2 regions of the Rhizobium sp. LjRoot258 genome follow, and region 1 is predicted to be linked to the other one. Evidence: predicted binding sites of a transcription regulator. Region 1 holds the regulator's gene; the other holds the start of a gene.
The links. Region 1 encodes LexA, which represses DNA repair genes until DNA is damaged. Its sites were predicted from a motif close to TGTTCNNNNTGTGTTCNG; they were not measured.
Positions count from the first base shown of each region.

Region 2: a site for LexA is predicted at 6,291-6,308, ahead of ACSQ9D_RS18060 (helicase-related protein). Genes of this name have one in related genera too.

Region 1 is NZ_CAXUST020000001.1:1,367,362-1,376,348, forward strand. Features, by position in the region: gene lpxB (lipid-A-disaccharide synthase) at 1-351, shown strand, start outside; gene gltA (citrate synthase) at 381-1,670, opposite strand; gene lexA (transcriptional repressor LexA) at 2,801-3,517, opposite strand; gene ACSQ9D_RS06905 (VOC family protein) at 3,716-4,600, shown strand; gene kdsA (3-deoxy-8-phosphooctulonate synthase) at 4,597-5,442, shown strand; gene ACSQ9D_RS06915 (methyl-accepting chemotaxis protein) at 5,464-7,308, opposite strand; gene eno (phosphopyruvate hydratase) at 7,733-8,987, shown strand, end outside.
Region 2 is NZ_CAXUST020000001.1:3,673,867-3,682,853, reverse strand. Features, by position in the region: gene ACSQ9D_RS18080 (RNA polymerase factor sigma-32) at 1-810, opposite strand, end outside; gene ACSQ9D_RS18075 (CarD family transcriptional regulator) at 1,187-1,759, opposite strand; gene fdxA (ferredoxin FdxA) at 2,159-2,497, opposite strand; gene ACSQ9D_RS18065 (RNA-binding S4 domain-containing protein) at 2,692-3,096, opposite strand; gene ACSQ9D_RS18060 (helicase-related protein) at 3,101-6,133, opposite strand; gene ACSQ9D_RS18055 (DUF3309 family protein) at 6,647-6,802, shown strand; gene ACSQ9D_RS18050 (YMGG-like glycine zipper-containing protein) at 6,829-7,092, shown strand; gene efp (elongation factor P) at 7,269-7,838, opposite strand; gene epmA (EF-P lysine aminoacylase EpmA) at 7,990-8,987, shown strand, end outside.

The DNA of each region.
Region 1 (8,987 bases):
TCCGGGACTGTCGTGCTGGAGCTTGCGCTGACCGGTGTTCCCTGCATTTCGGCCTACAAGACCGACTGGATCATCAAGCTCATGACCAGCAAGATCAAGACGTGGAGCGCGGCCCTTCCGAACCTGATCGCGGACTACACTGTCGTGCCCGAATATATCAATGAAGTCGTCCGAGGCGGCAGCTTTGCACGCTGGATGGAGAAGCTTTCGGCAGATACCTTGCCGCGACGGGCGATGATGGAGGGGTTTGACGTCCTCTGGCAGAGGATGCAGACGGAAAAGCCGCCCGGAGAACACGCGGCTGAGATCGTTCTCGACGTCCTTCAAAAGAAAAAGCCCGGCCATTTCTGACCGGGCTCTTTGCTGTCTGCTGTCGCGGTTTAGCGCTTGGAGACCGGCAGGTAATCGCGCTGCGGCTCGCCGATGTAGAGCTGGCGCGGACGGCCGATACGCTGCTCCGGGTCTTCGATCATCTCGTTCCACTGTGCAATCCAGCCCACCGTGCGGGCCAGAGCAAACAACACGGTGAACATGGTCGTGGGGAAGCCCAGAGCCTTGAGCGTGATGCCGGAGTAGAAGTCGATATTCGGATAGAGCTTCTTTTCGATGAAGTATTCATCAGTGAGAGCGATACGCTCCAGTTCCATTGCAACCTCGAGCAAAGGGTCGTCCTTGACGCCGAGTTCGCCGAGAACCTCGTGCGTCGTCTTCTGCATGATCTTGGCGCGCGGATCGTAGTTCTTGTAGACGCGATGACCGAAGCCCATGAGGCGGAACGGATCGTTCTTGTCCTTGGCGCGGGCTATGTACTCCGGAATACGGTCGACAGTGCCGATCTCGGTCAGCATGTTCAGCGCTGCTTCATTGGCGCCCCCGTGAGCCGGGCCCCAGAGGCAGGCAATGCCGGCGGCGATGCAGGCGAACGGGTTTGCACCCGATGAGCCAGCGAGGCGGACCGTCGAGGTCGATGCATTCTGCTCGTGGTCGGCGTGCAGGATGAAGATGCGGTCCATGGCGCGCGACAGCACCGGATTGACGACATATTCTTCGCACGGAACAGCAAAGCACATGCGCAGGAAGTTCGAGGCGTAGTCGAGATCGTTCTTCGGGTAAACGAAGGGCTGGCCGACGTGATACTTGTAGGCCATGGCCGCAAGCGTCGGCATCTTGGCGATCATGCGCAGGCTTGCGACCATGCGCTGATGCGGATCCGTGATGTCGGTGGAGTCGTGGTAGAAGGCCGACAATGCACCGACGCAGCCGCACATGACAGCCATCGGATGCGCGTCGCGGCGGAAGCCCGTGAAGAACCGGCTCATCTGCTCATGCACCATCGTGTGATGCGTGACGCGATAGTCGAAATCCTTCTTCTGGGCCGCGGTCGGCAGTTCGCCGTAGAGAAGCAGGTAGCAGACCTCGAGGAAGTCGCCATGCTCGGCAAGTTGCTCGATCGGATAACCGCGATGTAGCAATACGCCGGCATCACCATCGATGTAGGTGATCTTCGATTCACAGGATGCGGTCGAGGTGAAACCAGGATCGTACGTGAAGGAAGCCGTGTGCTTGTACAGGGCGCCGATATCAATGACGTCAGGGCCGATCGTGCCGCTCTTGACGGCGAGATCGACTGATTTATCACCGATTTTCAGTGTTGCGCTTTGTTCCGTCATGCTGATCCTCCAAACTGGCGGTTGGCGCCATAAAAGCGCCATAGGGTTAAGCGTCGTCGACGATAGCTATATGATCGCGCGCCCAATGCCAAGTTCCCGTGATGCCATTTTGTGCATCGCAGTATCAACTTTTGGGCACTGCTGCGATGAGCCCTGCGCATAGCAGAAGCTGATGATTATCCTTGGCTTTTCTGGCTTCCGATTTTCCTTCAGATTTCAATCGATTATTGTTGCCTCGAGCCTGAAGAGCTTGCTTTGTGGTTGCAAGGGGGCTGTTTTTCGGCGCAGATGCATGCCGGGGTTGAAGCCATTTGTGAGACAGGCCGCCCCCGGCGCGGATGCGCTTGCTCGCGTGGCAGAGCGTTCTTTGTCCGGGCTCAATCTGGTCAAAAGCCTCCGCGCGCCTTCCGCACGCAATCACCCGTCTCCTGGCCAACGTGGGTTACGACCGCGACGCTCAGCTGCTCTTCGTGGTTTCGACGCGCGGTGGCGACGGAGATGGATCATGGGCGGTTCTTCGTATTTTCTCCGGTCTTCCTCGGGGCCGGCGCCGCCCTCTGGTTTGAGCTCGCAAGTGACCGGCCAACGATCCGCCTTGGGGCATGGTTTGTTGCGTTGGCGCTGATTTTCGATCAATGGCGAAGGGCGCTGGCGGCGGAGCTAGACCAGCTACCGAGTACTGAAGCGTATCGCCCCTGACCGGCGGCGGGGACAGCGAAGGCCAAGCTCCAGGACTCTCGGATGAGGAATTGCGTCATGCCCGCAATGCGTTGCGGCAGCCTCTGCGACGGGCGTTGAAAACCGCGTCGTTTGCCTGAAAGGCGCCTGGCGCACCGCCCCGCACGATAGCGGCTACGTTCTGACAATCGTCGAAAACCTCGCTTACGTCGGCGCTGCGTGCGATACCGCCGATATCGTCGTGACGCCCGTTCGCCTGCGTGCGACCGAATGCCGGTCGGGCGCACTGCTGTTCACCGGAGAAATCCTGCGCGGCTCTGGCGCCGCCGAGGGGATAGACGACCTGGGCTCACCCGTCGTTACGGCCGCCTATACCACGCTTGACCGCCCCTGGATGCCGCATCGGGCGTACAACTGGCGAAGCGGCACGTTTGACGGTGAGCCGCCTGCCTCTAATGATAACGACGAATGAGGCCGACGAGCTTGCCCTGAACCTTGACGCGGTCGGGTCCAAAAATACGCGTTTCATAAGCCGGGTTCGCGGCCTCAAGCGCAATGGAGGCGCCCTTCCGGCGGAAGCGCTTGAGGGTCGCTTCTTCGTCATCGACGAGTGCGACAACGATGTCGCCGGGATTTGCGGTGCTGCCATTGCGAATGATCACCGTGTCGCCATCGAAAATGCCCGCTTCGATCATCGAGTCGCCCTTGACCTCAAGCGCATAGTGCTCGCCTGGGCCAAGCATGTCGGCCGGAACCGTGATGTCGTGAGTATTGTTCTGGATTGCCGAAATCGGCACACCGGCGGCGATCCGTCCCATAACCGGTACAGAGGCGGAGCTGCCGTTGTCGGCATGTGCTACCGGTTTCGGTGGCGCAACCGGTTGCGGTTTGCCGAGACTGCCTTCGATGACGCTCGGCGAAAAGCCGCGGCGGGGTTGCAAGCTCGGGTTATATGCCTCTGGAAGCTTGATGACCTCCAGGGCGCGGGCCCGATTCGGCAGTCGGCGAATGAAGCCACGTTCTTCGAGCGCTGTAATCAGCCGATGAATGCCTGACTTCGACGCGAGGTCCAAGGCATCTTTCATTTCATCGAAAGAAGGGGGGACACCGGACTCCTTCATTCGCTCGTGAATGAAGAGAAGAAGCTCCTGTTGTTTGCGCGTCAGCATCGAAGTTGAACCCCAGAGTCGTGAAACAAAGCCAGAACAGACACTATATGTTCCATATGTGTTCCGCAAGTGCCTAAATTTTCGTAAAACTTGCCCGCAACTTGTTCAGTTTTCTCAGCTCATTTGACTGAAAGCGCCGAAGGGGGTTGCATTGTCCTGCTACCCGGCGCACATCTTCGCAAATTCCGGAGAGTTGCTATGAGCGAAGCGCATCCGCTGGACCACATCGTGCTGCCGGTCTCCAATATTGGGCTCGCGCGCGAACGTCTCGGAAAACTAGGATTCACCGTCGCGCCCGATGCCCGGCATCCGTTTGGAACCGAGAACGCCTGCATATTCTTCTCCGACGAAACTTACCTAGAGCCCCTGGGGGTCGCCAGCGCGGAACTGCACGAGGCGTCGGCAAAGAAAGGGAATGTCTTCACCGCGCGTGATCGCGCCTTTCGGTTTCGATGCGGGGATGATGGATTCTCTGCCGTGGTCTTCGCGACCGCAGATGCCGATCGCGACCACGCTCGGTTCCTTTCCGAAAGGATCAATGGCGGCGAGATGCTGCAGTTCGAGCGACCGATGAAGATGCCCGATGGATCGGAGGCCACAGCCGCGTTCAAGCTCGCTTTCGCGGTGGATCTGCGGGCTCCGGACTTCTTCTTTTTCACGTGCCAACGGGTCAATCCGCTGCCGGCCGATCGAAAAGCGCTGCATGTGCACGCAAACGGCGTCCATGGGATCGCAGAGATCGCTCTGGTCTCGCCAGATCCCAAGGCGTTCGGATCATTCGTACGCGCAGCGGCGCACAGCCCGGTCATTGTCAACGACGCCTTCGGCGTGAGCGTCGTCACTCCGAATGCCAGGATCAGCATTCTATCCCCCGATGGATTGTATGCCTATTTCGACCTTCCTGCAGCGTCGACCGATCGCGGCCTGAGAGGCATTGCCATCGTCTTCAAGGTCGACGATCTTGCCGTGACAGAAGCGCATTTGGCTGCTAACGGGATGACCTACACGCGCAAAAACAATCGAATTCTGGTGAAGGCGGCTGCCGGGCAGGGCGCGCTCTTCGCCTTTGAGGAGAAACGATGAGCCAGACAAAGTCCGAAGTCGTGGTTGGCGAAGGCGCCGGCCGCGTCACCTTTTCCAATGCCGGTAAGCTGTCGCTGATTGCTGGGCCCTGCCAGATGGAGAGCCGCGACCATGCCTTCATGGTCGCCGGCGTGCTAAAGGAACTCTGCGACAAGCTTGGCCTCGGCCTCGTCTACAAGTCCTCCTTCGACAAGGCGAACCGCACCTCGCTGTCGGCCCAGCGTGGGATCGGCCTTGAAACGGCGCTGGAGGTCTTTGCTGACCTCAAGAAGGAATATGGCTTTCCGGTTCTAACCGACATCCACACCGAGGAGCAGTGCGCCGAGGTAGCGACCGTCGTCGACATCCTGCAGATCCCGGCCTTCCTCAGCCGCCAGACCGACCTGCTGGTTGCAGCCGCCAAGACCGGCCGCACCATCAACGTCAAGAAGGGCCAGTTCCTTGCTCCTTGGGACATGAAGAACGTCCTCAACAAGCTGAACTCGACCGGCAACCCCAATATCCTGCTTTGCGAGCGTGGCGCCTCCTTCGGCTACAACACGCTGGTTTCGGACATGCGTTCGCTGCCGATCATGGCGGCGATGGGCGCTCCCGTGATCTTTGACGCCACGCATTCGGTGCAGCAGCCGGGCGGGCAGGGTGGCTCAAGCGGCGGCCAGCGCGAATTCGTGGAGACGCTGGCACGGGCAGCCGTTGCCGTTGGTGTCGCCGGCGTCTTCATCGAAACGCACGAAGACCCTGACAATGCGCCGTCCGACGGGCCGAACATGGTTCACCTGAAGGATATGCCGCGGCTACTCGAAAAGCTGTTGGCCTTCGATGGGATCGCCAAGGCTGCCTGAACCTGCACAAGGTGCCGGCCGTCAACCGGCAAGCGCCATCCGTTTGTCGGAGGGATACCCCTTGGTCACGGAGTTGCTCGTATCGTCGAGACGGAAACGAGACAGCAGGTGATTGAGGTGCACCGCCTCGTCGCCGAGCTCTCGGCAGGCGGCGCTGGTTTGCTCGACCATCGCCGCGTTCTGCTGCGTGACGCTGTCCATGGTGTTGACGGCGGCGTTGACTTCCAGGAGCGCGGTGGTTTGTTCGGAGGAAGAACGCACGATCCCCTCGATCAGCGCAGTGACTTTCAGAACCTGCTGATCGATATTGCTGAGCGCTTCGCCTGTGCGGTTGACGAGGCCAACGCCTGCTGAAACCTGGCTGGAGGACGTCTCGATCAACTGTTTGATTTCTTTCGCCAGATTGGCAGAGCGACCGGCAAGGTCGCGCACTTCCTGCGCAACGACGGCAAAGCCTTTTCCGGCCTCACCCGCACGGGCGGCCTCCACACCGGCATTGAGCGCGAGGAGGTTGGTCTGGAAGGCGATTTCGTCGATGACGTTGATGATCTGGCCGATCTGAGCGGATGATGTCTCGATCTTCTCCATCGCGGCCACCGCCTCGTGCACGACGGTTGCCGAGTAGCTGGCGCTTTCCTTGGTCGCCGTCATCATCGCGTTCGCTTCATTGGCCCGTTCCGATGAGTTCTTGACGGTGACGGTGATCTGGTCGAGCGCGGAGGCTGCCTGCTCCAGTGAGGCGGCCTGATGTTCCGTTCGCCGGGCCAGATCGTCCGTGCTCGAGGCGATTTCGCTCGAGCCGGTCCTTACGGTATTCGTGACGGCCGAGATTTCCTTCATTGCGCCGGAAAGCGTGCGGATGCTCGAGTTGAACTCCTGGCGCAGCTTTTCGTAGGCAGCTTCGAAGGGTTCGCTGAGCTGGACAGTGAGGTCGCCGCCGGAAAGGCGCTCCAGACCGCGGCTCAGGCTTGCAATGACGCGCTCGCGGGCGGCGTCCTCTTCTGCCTTGGTCGCGGCAATGACCGCATCACGCTGTGTCTGCACCTGGCGTTCGGCATCTTGGCGCTCGCGGATATTGTTTCGCTCTTCAGCAGATTGACGGAAGACGGTAACGGCGCGAGCCATCTCGCCGATCTCGTCGGCGCGGCGGCTGAAGGGCACTTCCTTCGAATAATCGCCACCGGCAAGGATCGCCATATAGTCGCGCATCGCCGAGAGCGGCACGATAGCGCGTCGGCGGAAGGCATAGAGGCCGCCGAGCAACAGGCAAAACGAGACAGCGGCTGCCGCAAGCGTGATCGTGGAGAGGATGCGGGTCTGTTCGGCGGCATCCTTTTCGGCAGCAGCAAGGAAGGCGTTCGCCATATCCACGAGCTTGTTGACGGCCTCTTCATGAATATGGAAATTCGTTGAAAGCTTCTCGAAGGCCGCCGGGATGACGGCATTGTCGTCCTTGAGAATGGCCGGGGCGAGTTCTTCCGCCATCACCTTCCAGAAGACGTCGCCTTTGACGAGGACGTCGTTCAGGAGTTTTTCCTTGAGATCGGCGCTGAGCGCGGTTTCCGACCAGTATTTGCGGCGATCCTCATAGGCGGGCTTCAGGACAGTCTGGATGCGCTCGATATTCTTCCGCGCGACTTCCGGACGCTGCACCGCCTCAAGTGCAAGCATGTAGGATTCGACGATGTAGAGAGGCGGCGGCAGGATATCGGCGACGAGATCCTTGCCGTAGATGATCTGCTTATACATTTCGCCGTTCACCCGCAGCTTGTTGAAGGCGTAATTCTGTATGCCGATCGAAGTGATCAATCCCGCGGTGACGACGGCCGCGAAGATGGCAAGGCTGCGAGCAATATTGAGTTTCATCCGGCGCCCCGTAAATTGATATAGTGAACAGGTGTTGCTTATTGAAATGGCTTGGAATTTGGAGGGGACTTAAAAGCCCTATAAGCAGGCGGGTTTGAACCGCACAAGGAAGTGCATCATGCAATACTACTTGCCAGGCGGACAGGTAGTATTTCCTTGTTGAGTATTAATTGTAATATTGATTGGTTACTGATCGATAAATTTGCAACCACATCGAATGCTGTGACTTATTGTTCAAAACCTGAAGTTTCGAAACGCTGGAGCAGGGCAGCAGAAAGATGGAGTGGCGAGCCTCTTCAAAAGCCTGACATATTCGCGCGATAGGTCGTGACATGCCGTGTGTCGTCGGTGTGGCATTGTAATTTGCGTGCCTTCGATTAAACAGGCTTCGAACGATCTATCCACCCTCGAGCAGGAAGAGCCGATGACCGCAATTACCGACATTATCGCCCGCGAGATTCTCGACAGCCGCGGCAACCCGACCGTCGAAGTCGATGTCTATCTCGAAGATGGCAGCATGGGCCGCGCGGCGGTGCCGTCGGGCGCTTCGACCGGTGCTCACGAAGCAGTCGAAGTGCGCGATGGCGGCAAGCGCTATCTCGGCAAGGGCGTTGAAAAGGCCGTCGAAGCCGCCAACACGGAAATCTTCGACGCGATCGGTGGGATCGACGCCGAAAACCAGATCCAGATCGACAACATCATGATCGAGCTGGACGGCACGCCGAACAAGTCGCGTCTTGGCGCCAACGCCATCCTCGGCGTGTCGCTCGCCGTTGCCAAGGCGGCTGCACAGGCTTCCGGCCTGCCGCTTTACCGCTACGTCGGCGGCGCCAGCGCCCACCTCCTGCCGGTTCCGATGATGAACATCATCAACGGTGGTGCGCATGCCGACAACCCAATCGACTTCCAGGAATTCATGATCCTGCCGGTTGGCGCCGATTCCATCCGCGAAGCCGTTCGCATGGGCTCGGAAGTCTTCCACGTCCTTAAGAAGGAATTGTCGGCTCAGGGTCACAACACCAATGTCGGCGACGAAGGTGGCTTCGCGCCGGGCCTGAAGAGCGCGCCTGAAGCCCTCGACTTCATCATGAAGTCCATTGAAAAAGCCGGCTACAAGCCGGGCGACGACATCAGCCTCGGCCTCGACTGCGCCTCGACGGAATTCTTTAAGGACGGCAAGTACGTTCTCGAAGGTGAAGGCCGGACGCTGGAATCGGGCGCCATGGCCGAATATCTTGCTCAGCTCGCGGCCCAGTACCCGATCATCTCGATCGAAGACGGCATGGCCGAAGACGATTGGGACGGCTGGAAGGCTCTGACGGATCTGGCTGGGAAGAAGGTTCAGCTGGTCGGCGACGATCTCTTCGTTACCAACTCGGCCCGTCTGCGTGACGGCATCCGCATGGGCGTTGCCAACTCGATCCTCGTCAAGGTCAACCAGATCGGCTCGCTGACGGAAACGCTTGATGCCGTCAACACCGCGCACAAGGCTGCCTACACCGCCGTCATGTCGCACCGCTCGGGCGAAACCGAAGACGCTACGATTGCAGATCTGGCTGTCGCCACGAACTGCGGTCAGATCAAGACCGGCTCGCTGTCGCGCTCGGACCGCCTGGCAAAGTACAACCAGCTGATCCGCATCGAAGAAGGCCTCGGCCCGCAGGCCCGCTATGCCGGCC
Region 2 (8,987 bases), 2.3 Mb from region 1:
TTCCATTGCCCGGCTTTCGATCTGCCGGACGCGCTCCTTGGAAATACCGAGGTCGGCGCCGAGTTCCTCAAGCGTAGCGCCGTCTTCGGCAAGTCTTCGGGCGCTAATGATCTTCATTTCCCGCTCATTGAGGTGCTTCAGGGCGGAAGCGAGCCAGTTGCGTCGGCGCTCGCCATCAATCATGTTCGATACCTGCTCGTCAGGGAGAGGATCATCGCTGACGAGGAAGTCCATCTTCTCGGCGCTGTCGGCATCGCCTGAAACCGAGGGCGCTTGAAGCGAAGCGTCGTTGCTTGAAAGCCTTGCATCCATCGTCTGGACGTCGGAGAGGCTGACGCCGAGAGCGGCGGCGATCTCCTGGTGGATGGATTGGAGAGTAAGCTGAGTGTCACCCCTAGCGAGCTTGGCGCGCAGACGACGAAGATTGAAGAACAGGGCCTTCTGAGCAGAGCTCGTACCGCCGCGAACAATCGACCAGTTGCGAAGGATGTAATCCTGGATGGAGGCGCGGATCCACCAACTTGCATAGGTGGAGAAGCGGACATCACGCTCGGGCTCGAAGCGTGCTGCGGCCTCCAGCAGACCGACGTAGCCCTCCTGCACAAGGTCGCTCATCGGTAGGCCGAAATTGCGAAATTTTCCCGCCATTGAGATGACGAGACGCATATGGGCCATGGCTATCTGATTGCGGGCGCCACGGTCATCATTGTTCTTCCAGCGGATTGCGAGATCGTGTTCCTCTTCGCGAGCAAGGTAGGGAGCCGCCATGGCGATTTTAATCATGCGCCGGTCTGCTGACATGTTCTTCATATCGGTCTCCTGAATTCGGGCGTCACGCCAAAAAAGGGCAAAGAATGCTTGCTTCCGGACATTGCTGCCCAGACCAAATTCATGTCTTGAACGTATAAAGGCCCCGAACTCTGGACGTTTCCAGATGGGACCCTAGCTTAGCGTTATGCGCCGGTAATACGGCCGGGTAGGACCTGTTTCTTCAAGTTGCCGGATAGGCAGAACGTGGAAGGCATGATCCGCTCCTCATCGAACGTTTACAGGAATGCGAGCGTTCGAGGGTGATGTCAGTTCCCGACGCGGTCCGCAGCTACATCGTTAAAACGCACCAGGACGGAAAAAGTTCCAATAAAAAACCCGGCGCGAGGCCGGGTTTTTTGCAAGAAAAACAAGGAGCTTATGCAGCTTCGTCCTGAGATTCGTCTTCCTCGATTGCCTTGCCGCGCTTCGGACCCTTGTTGAGGTTGGTCTCTACGAGACGGACGGCTTCCGTTTCCGACATCTTGTTCACGGCAGCGATCTCGCGTGCCATGCGATCAAGCGCAGCTTCGTAAAGCTGGCGTTCGGAATAGGACTGTTCCGGCTGGTTCTCGGCGCGATAGAGATCGCGGACAACTTCAGCGATGGCGATGAGGTCGCCGGAATTGATCTTGGCATCATATTCCTGGGCGCGACGGGACCACATGGTACGCTTGACGCGCGCCTTGCCCTGCACAACCTTCAATGCACGCTCGACAAAATCGGTTTCGGAGAGTTTACGCATGCCGATGCTCATGGCCTTGGCGACCGGCACTTTCAGGCGCATCTTGTCCTTCTCGAAATCGATAACGAAAAGTTCGAGCTTCATGCCTGCTACTTCTTGCTCTTCGATGGCGCTGATGGTACCGACGCCATGTGCGGGGTACACGATCGATTCACCGGTCTTGAAGCCGTGACGTGCGGAAGAAGGTTTTTTCTGCTGGGTCGTCATTCTATTCAAAAACTCCCTGTTACGCTTCCGGCTGCAGCCGGAGCCGGGTCAGTCAGGCCCGGATGAGACGGTCAGATCCGTCGGGTGACTTACTTCTGGTCCTACCGGACAAAAGCGGACATATCCGCGCGCACAAGCTTGGAACCTCACGGCTCAAGGCATTGATATGTCACGGAAACCGCGTTTGTGGATTTGTTTTGCTTTCGTGGTGGTTCGGGCATGCTTCATGCCGCAAATGGATCAGTTTAGAAAAGCTATCACAAAAATATGAGGAAATCAATAATTTACTGCGCCTGAGTCATGCGCGCAACACATGCCACCCATATGCCGGCGGCACGCTTCAGGCCTTTTTCAGCCAACTGAACACGGTTTCAGGCTCAGGCTTCGAAACAGATGGGATCAGTCGCCTGATCCGGGCTTTTCCGAGAAATACTTCTCGAACTTGCCACTTTCGCCGTCCAATTCCTTTGCCTCAGGCATACCGTCTTTCTTGACTGTGATGTTCGGCCAGATGCTGGCATACTCGGCATTGATCTTGAGCCACTTGTCGAGGCCCGGCTCCGTATCCGGCTTGATCGCCTCGGCGGGACATTCCGGTTCGCAAACGCCACAGTCGATGCACTCGTCGGGATGAATGACGAGGAAGTTCTCGCCTTCATAGAAGCAGTCGACAGGGCAGACTTCCACGCAGTCGGTATATTTGCAGCGAATGCAATTGTCGGTCACGACATAGGTCATGAAGAACTCCAGGACTTCCATACAATGGGGCCGGGCAACCTGGAACGTCGCGCCTTTCCCTTAACCGGAGAGGAAGCGTTGACAGGCTTGGGAGGCAGTCACGCTATCCGGCAAGTTGACTGTGACGTATCGGCTTTGCCTGCGGATTTCAAGAATAAAGAAATCGCAAAACCCGGCAGTTTGGACAGAGTTTTCTAATCCTCGTCCGAGATCAGCCTGTCGATTGCACGGCGATCCTTCTTCGTGGGCCTGCCCGCGCCGGTGGCACGGATCGCCTGTTCGTAAGGCGTCAAGCGCTTTGCCTCATCGGGTGGCGGCGTAAGGTCCTCGTAGAGCAGCCGGGCTTCCTCGTACGGGCCACGTCGCTTACCTCCCGACTTGACGATGAGGACAACGTCGCGCCGCTCCAGTGCAAGCTCGACCTTATCGCCTGCTTTGATCGTTTGGCTCGGTTGGAGCGCGCGCTCGCCATTGATCCGTACATGCCCGGATTGAATGTAGCTTTGTGCCAGCGAGCGCGATTTCACCATACGTGTGAAGAACAGCCACTTGTCGATGCGCTGTCGCGAACCGCTTCCTGGCTGTGCATCCCCGCCCATCTGCTTACTTCTTCATCTGCTCCTTCAAGGCAGCGAGCTTGGCGAAAGGCGAATCCGGATCGATCGGCTTTTCCTTGCGCGGTGGCTTTGCCTCGAAGCGCAACGGCTGCGGGCCGCCGCGGTTGTTGCGATCCTTGCGATCGCCCCGGTCCTGACGGTCGCCACGCTGTTCGTTGCGGTCGCCGCGTCCCTGCTGTGGCTTGCCGCCGTCCTTGCCATGATGCTGGCGGTTGCCGTCGCGGCCTTCTCCACCTTCACCGCCTTGGCGACGATGACCAGGTCCGCGGTCCTGGCTGCGATTGTTGCCGCCGCGGCGTTCGCCGGGGCTGCGAGCCTGACGCTGATTGTCCGTACGGCCACCGAGCCGCCAGAGAAGGACCGGCTTCGGTTCCTCGGCCTCTTCCGCGGTAGCGGCGACGGGCTGTTCGGCGCTCACTGCTTCGGCAGCGGGGACTTCCGAGGCGGGCTCCTCCGATGTGCTGTCGGCATCGTCATGATCCGCTTTCTCGGCATTTTCCTCGGATGCGGTTTCGGTCGCCGGTGCCGCCGAGGCGTCCTGAGCCGACAAATAGGCTGCCGCCTCTTCTGCCTTCACGGCATCGGCACGATAGCCGAGTCCCTTCAAGATCTCTTCCATGTCCTCGAGGGTGGCGCCAAGGATCGAAAGCATGGCGGTCGTCGTGGTGAAGCGACGGCCGTCATATGCGCCTTCCGGGCGATTGGCCTGGCCGGGCTTCCACTGAAGCAGCGGGCGAATGATATCCGCCAGGCGCTCCAGGATATCGATGCGAACTGCGCGTTTGCCAAGGAACCGGAAGCCGGCCAGCTTGTAGAACGTGCGCTCGAAACCTGGATCGGTCACGACCGAAGTGCGGCCCGCAGCAAGCACAGGAATGAGATCGCCATACCCGGGCTTGTCGAGACCGTCATTCTTCAGCGCCCAGAGGAGCGTGATGAGCTCGGCCGGCGCGGGCTTCAGAAGAGCGGGAACGAAGATATGGTAGGCGCCGAAGCGAACGCCATAGCGGCGCATGGAGGCGCGCGCATCCTGATCCAGGGACTTTACCTCTTCGGTTACGTCGCGCCGGAACAGAACACCGAGGTTCTCGACGAGCTGAAATGCCAGGCCCTTCGCCAGGCCTTGCAGATCCTCTGCGCGGGACAGATCGTCAAGCGGCTTCAGGACCGTGCTGATGTGATGATTTACAAAGCGCTCGATACGAGCGGCCACGTGGTCGCGCGCATTGCCGGTCAACTGCTCGTCGGCAAGAATGATGACGCGCGGGCGCATCACATGATCGCTTCCCGCCAGACGTGCCACCGGATCGCCCAACCAGCGGATCGAACCGTCGGAGCCGATCGCGAGATCGCCATTGCCGGCCGCATGGAGGCGAGCAGCACGTGCCTCGAATTCCAGAGCGAGCGCCTTTTGCGAAGCAGACTGAACAGCCTTAGCGTCCGGTCCATCCGCTCCCGAAATGGGCGTGAACCGGAATCCCGACAGTTGCCCCACATGATGTCCTTCAACGAAGACATCGCCATTTACACTGATTTCAGCTTCCAGCATCGCATTCTCTCTCAGGCGCTTCATGAGCACAGATGTCCTGCGATCAACAAAGCGTTTCGTCAACCTTTCATGTAACGCATCGGACAATCGATCTTCGATTTCCCGCGTCTTTTCCTGCCAGTGTGTCGGATCGGCAAGCCAATTGGGCCGATTCGATACATAGGTCCAAGTCCTTATCTGCGCGATTCGCGCCGAAAGCGTGTCAATTTCACCGTCTGTTCGATCCGCACGATGTACCTGCTCGGCAAGGAAGTCCTCGTTTACCGTGCCATAGCGCACGAGATCGGAAAAGAGGGTGGAGATGAGATCGGCGTGTTGGGCCGGGGCAATGCGCCGGTAGTCCGGCAGCGCGCACGCCTCCCACAACTTCTCGACCCGCGCCGGATTGTCAGCAAGGTCAATGATTTCAGGGTAACGCGACAGGTGTTCCAGCGCTTGCTGGTCGACGGCAGGCAGAGCGCGTGTCAGGCCGGAAACGGTAGGGCCGGTTTCAAGGCTCGCCCGCAGCGCATGAATGGAAGCGAAATCGAGGTTCTTTGTGCGCCACTGCAGCACTTTTACATTGTCGAACTCATGACCTTCGATGCGTTCGACCAATTCCTCATCAAAAGGATCCACTTGGCCGGTGACGCCAAATGTTCCGTCGCGAACATGGCGGCCTGCGCGACCGGCAATCTGCCCGAGTTCGGCAGGGTTGAGGTTGCGGAACTGATAGCCGTCGAATTTGCGATCCTGCGCGAAGGCGACGTGATCGACATCGAGATTGAGACCCATGCCGATCGCATCCGTCGCGACCAGATATTCCACATCCCCGGCCTGATAAAGCGCCACCTGCGCATTGCGGGTGCGCGGACTGAGGGCTCCGAGAACCACGGCCGCCCCGCCACGCTGTCTGCGGATCAACTCAGCGATCGCATAGACTTCGTCCGCGGAGAAAGCGACAATCGCCGAGCGCTGCGGCAGGCGGGTGGTCTTCTTCTGTCCAGCGTAGAACAGGTGAGAAAGCCGGGGTCGCTCGACCACGGTGATTCCGGGGAGAAGTTGCTGCAGAATCGGGCGCATCGTGCCGGCGCCGAGCAACAGGGTTTCGTCGCGGCCGCGCAGGTGCAGGATGCGGTCCGTGAAGATGTGCCCGCGCTCCAGATCGCCGGCAAGCTGAACTTCATCGATGGCGACGAAAGCTGCCTTGGTCTCGCGCGGCATTGCCTCGACGGTACAGACCGAAAAGCGGGCGTTGGGAGGCGATATCTTCTCCTCGCCCGTTACCAGCGCAACATTCTGGATTCCGACCTTTTCGGCGACGCGTGTGTAGACCTCGCGTGCCAGCAGCCGCAACGGCAGCCCGATCACGCCGGTGCCGTGGGCAACCATGCGCTCGATGGCATAATGCGTCTTGCCGGTATTGGTTGGCCCGAGCACCGCGGTTACTCCGCGCCCACTCAGTATCATCGGCTGCGATGTCAGTGTCATGGTCCTGCAGATGAGGCGGGGCGCCCCAGATCAAGTCAGCTCCTCTCCGAAGCACACAACACATGGACAGCCGTTGTCTCAAACGCAAGGGCTGATTTGAATTTACTCCGCGGTTTTCTGTTGCGCGAATAGCTTGCAGATTGCTCGTTTTCCGATTCGGAACAGCTTGAGAACGAATCGGAGACGAATCGCTGACTCCGGCTGATTCAGTGTTTGTTCACGGCTAAGTATTGATTTTGAATCGCTTTTTCCCACAAGATGCTGAATCGTAAAATTCGCGTCATACGCGTGGGCGGGTTGGATTCGGCTTTGTTAACCGCTTTTCCCGGAAATCGCCGGGCGACTTCTGCCTCAGTCTTTTCGCGATGGTGTTGCGTTACGCGGAGCGACCGAAAATCGGGCTTGATCGGGTGGTCTTACCGTCAAAGCGGAACATTTGATACATATGGAACAAAAATCAGTGATGCGTGTTTCTCGTCCATTCCGAGTGCACTGACGTCGAGGACTTGAACCATGCTTGGCACGATACTTCTCATCATCCTCATTCTGCTTTTGATCGGCGCCTTACCAAATTGGGGTTATAGCCGTGGATGGGGCTATGGACCTTCCGGCGGTTTGGGACTAGTTCTCGTAATTATTATTGTCCTTGTGCTAATGGGTCGCATCTAAGCGACGAAAAAACTCGGAGTTATCTCATGATGAAAAAGATTGTTCTTATTGGCGCCCTTGTTGGGGCGCTTGCTTCTTGCACGGCGACTGAACAAGGCACCGCGATCGGTGCAGGCAGCGGCGCCATTATTGGTGGTGCTGTTAGCCACAGCTGGGGCGGCGCAGCAATCGGTGCCGTAGCCGGCGGTCTTGCTGGCGCATTGATCGGCCAGTCCGTTGAGCGTCGTGGCTACTGCGTCTACAGGGACAGATATGGCCGCCGCTACGAAGCACGTTGCCCGCGCTACTAAGGCGGGGCCGACTGAGGAGGCCTGCGACCTAACTTTGTTACTTTAAGAAAAAAGCGCCGGCGTGATCGGCGCTTTTTGTTTGAACAGCAGTCGCGATATGAACGCAACTGCTGACAAGAAAAAGGCCGCTTCGTTTCCGAAGCGGCCTTCGTTTTCTCAGCGCATCAGGCGCACGATCAGTCCTTTGCGCGCTCGACGTAGGAATTGTCTTCCGTGGCGATAACCACGCGCGTGCCGGCGTTAATATGCGGCGGCACCATGGTGCGCACGCCGTTCGACAGCATTGCCGGCTTGTAGGAGGAAGAAGCCGTCTGGCCCTTAACGACCGGTTCGGTTTCCGTAATTTCGAGGGTCACATGGCGCGGCAGCTCGAGCGCAAGCGGAACGCCTTCATGGATCGACAGAATGCAGGTCATGCCTTCCTGCAGATAGGCCTTCTGATCGCCCATCGTTTCATCGTTCACGACCACCTGATCGTAGGTCGCCGGGTTCATGAAGTGGAATCCTTCACCATCTTCGTAAAGATACTGGAAGTTCACGTCTTCGACGAAGGCGCGCTCGACCTGTTCGGTCGTACGCCAGCGCTCGGCGACCTTAACGCCGTCGACGATACGACGCATGTCGACCTGGGTAACCGGCGTGCCCTTGCCCGGATGGAAGTTCTGGGCAGTCAGAACGACGTAGAGCTTGCCATCCACGTCGAGAACGTTGCCCTTGCGGACGGAAGAGGCGATGACCTTGACCATTAAGACTTCCTTGTAACTCGGCTTTTGGCGTCGTAGAGGACTGTCGATACAGCCTCGGAGACGCAATTGATTGTTCTTTTGGGGCGCAACTAACCTAAAATCCGGCAAATAGCCAGCCCCAGCGTTGGATAGGTCGGTCAGGACAATGCCGATGAAGCCCTCGATCGCCAAAGTATCGCCGTGGTGGACGCCGAGCGTGCATTTGGACCGTCGCCCGTTCCTGATTGGGCGGAATGCGATCCAGTCTGCGTTGCGTGGCTACTTCCTGAGCGAGGATTTTCTGGAAGTCGACACCGCGACGCTGCAGGTGTCGCCAGGCAACGAGGCGCATCTTCATGCGTTTGCCACCGAAGCATTGACGACCGACGGTCAGAAGGCGGCGCCGCTTTATCTGCATACCTCGCCTGAGTTTGCCTGCAAGAAATTGCTTTCGGCCGGAGAGCAGCGCATCGCCTGCTTCGCGCACGTCTACCGCAATCGCGAGCGCGGACCGTTGCATCATCCGGAATTCACGATGCTTGAATGGTATCGTGTGGACGAAAGCTACGAGAGCCTGATGATGGACTGCGTTCGCATTGTGGCGCTTGCTGCAGAAACCACGAAGACGACACGCCTGACCTATCGAGGTAGCGCGTGCGATCCGTTTGTGGGGCCGGACCGGATAAGCGTTGCCGCAGCTTTCGACCGCTATGCGGGTATAGATCTCCTGGCGTCCGTTGCGACCGACGGTGCGACGGATCGAGCGCATCTCGCGAGCGAGATGAAGCGGATCGGCATGCGCGTTGCCGACGATGACGGTTGGGCGGATTTGTTCAGCCGCGTGCTCGTTGAAAAGGTCGAACCTCAGCTGGGCTTCGGCCGCGTCACCATTCTTGACGAATATCCGGTGTCGGAAGCAGCGCTGGCGCGTCCGTCGGCGCATGATCCTCGCGTTGCCGAACGTTTCGAGGTCTATGCCTGTGGTGTCGAGCTCGCAAACGGCTTCGGTGAGCTCACCAATCCGGCGGAGCAGCGCCGCCGCTTCGAGATCGAGATGTCCGAGAAGGCCCGCATCTATGGCGAGACCTATCCGATCGACGAGGATTTTCTGGACGCCCTTGCCATCATGCCGGAGGCGAGCGGTATCGCCCTTGGCTTCGACCGGTTGGT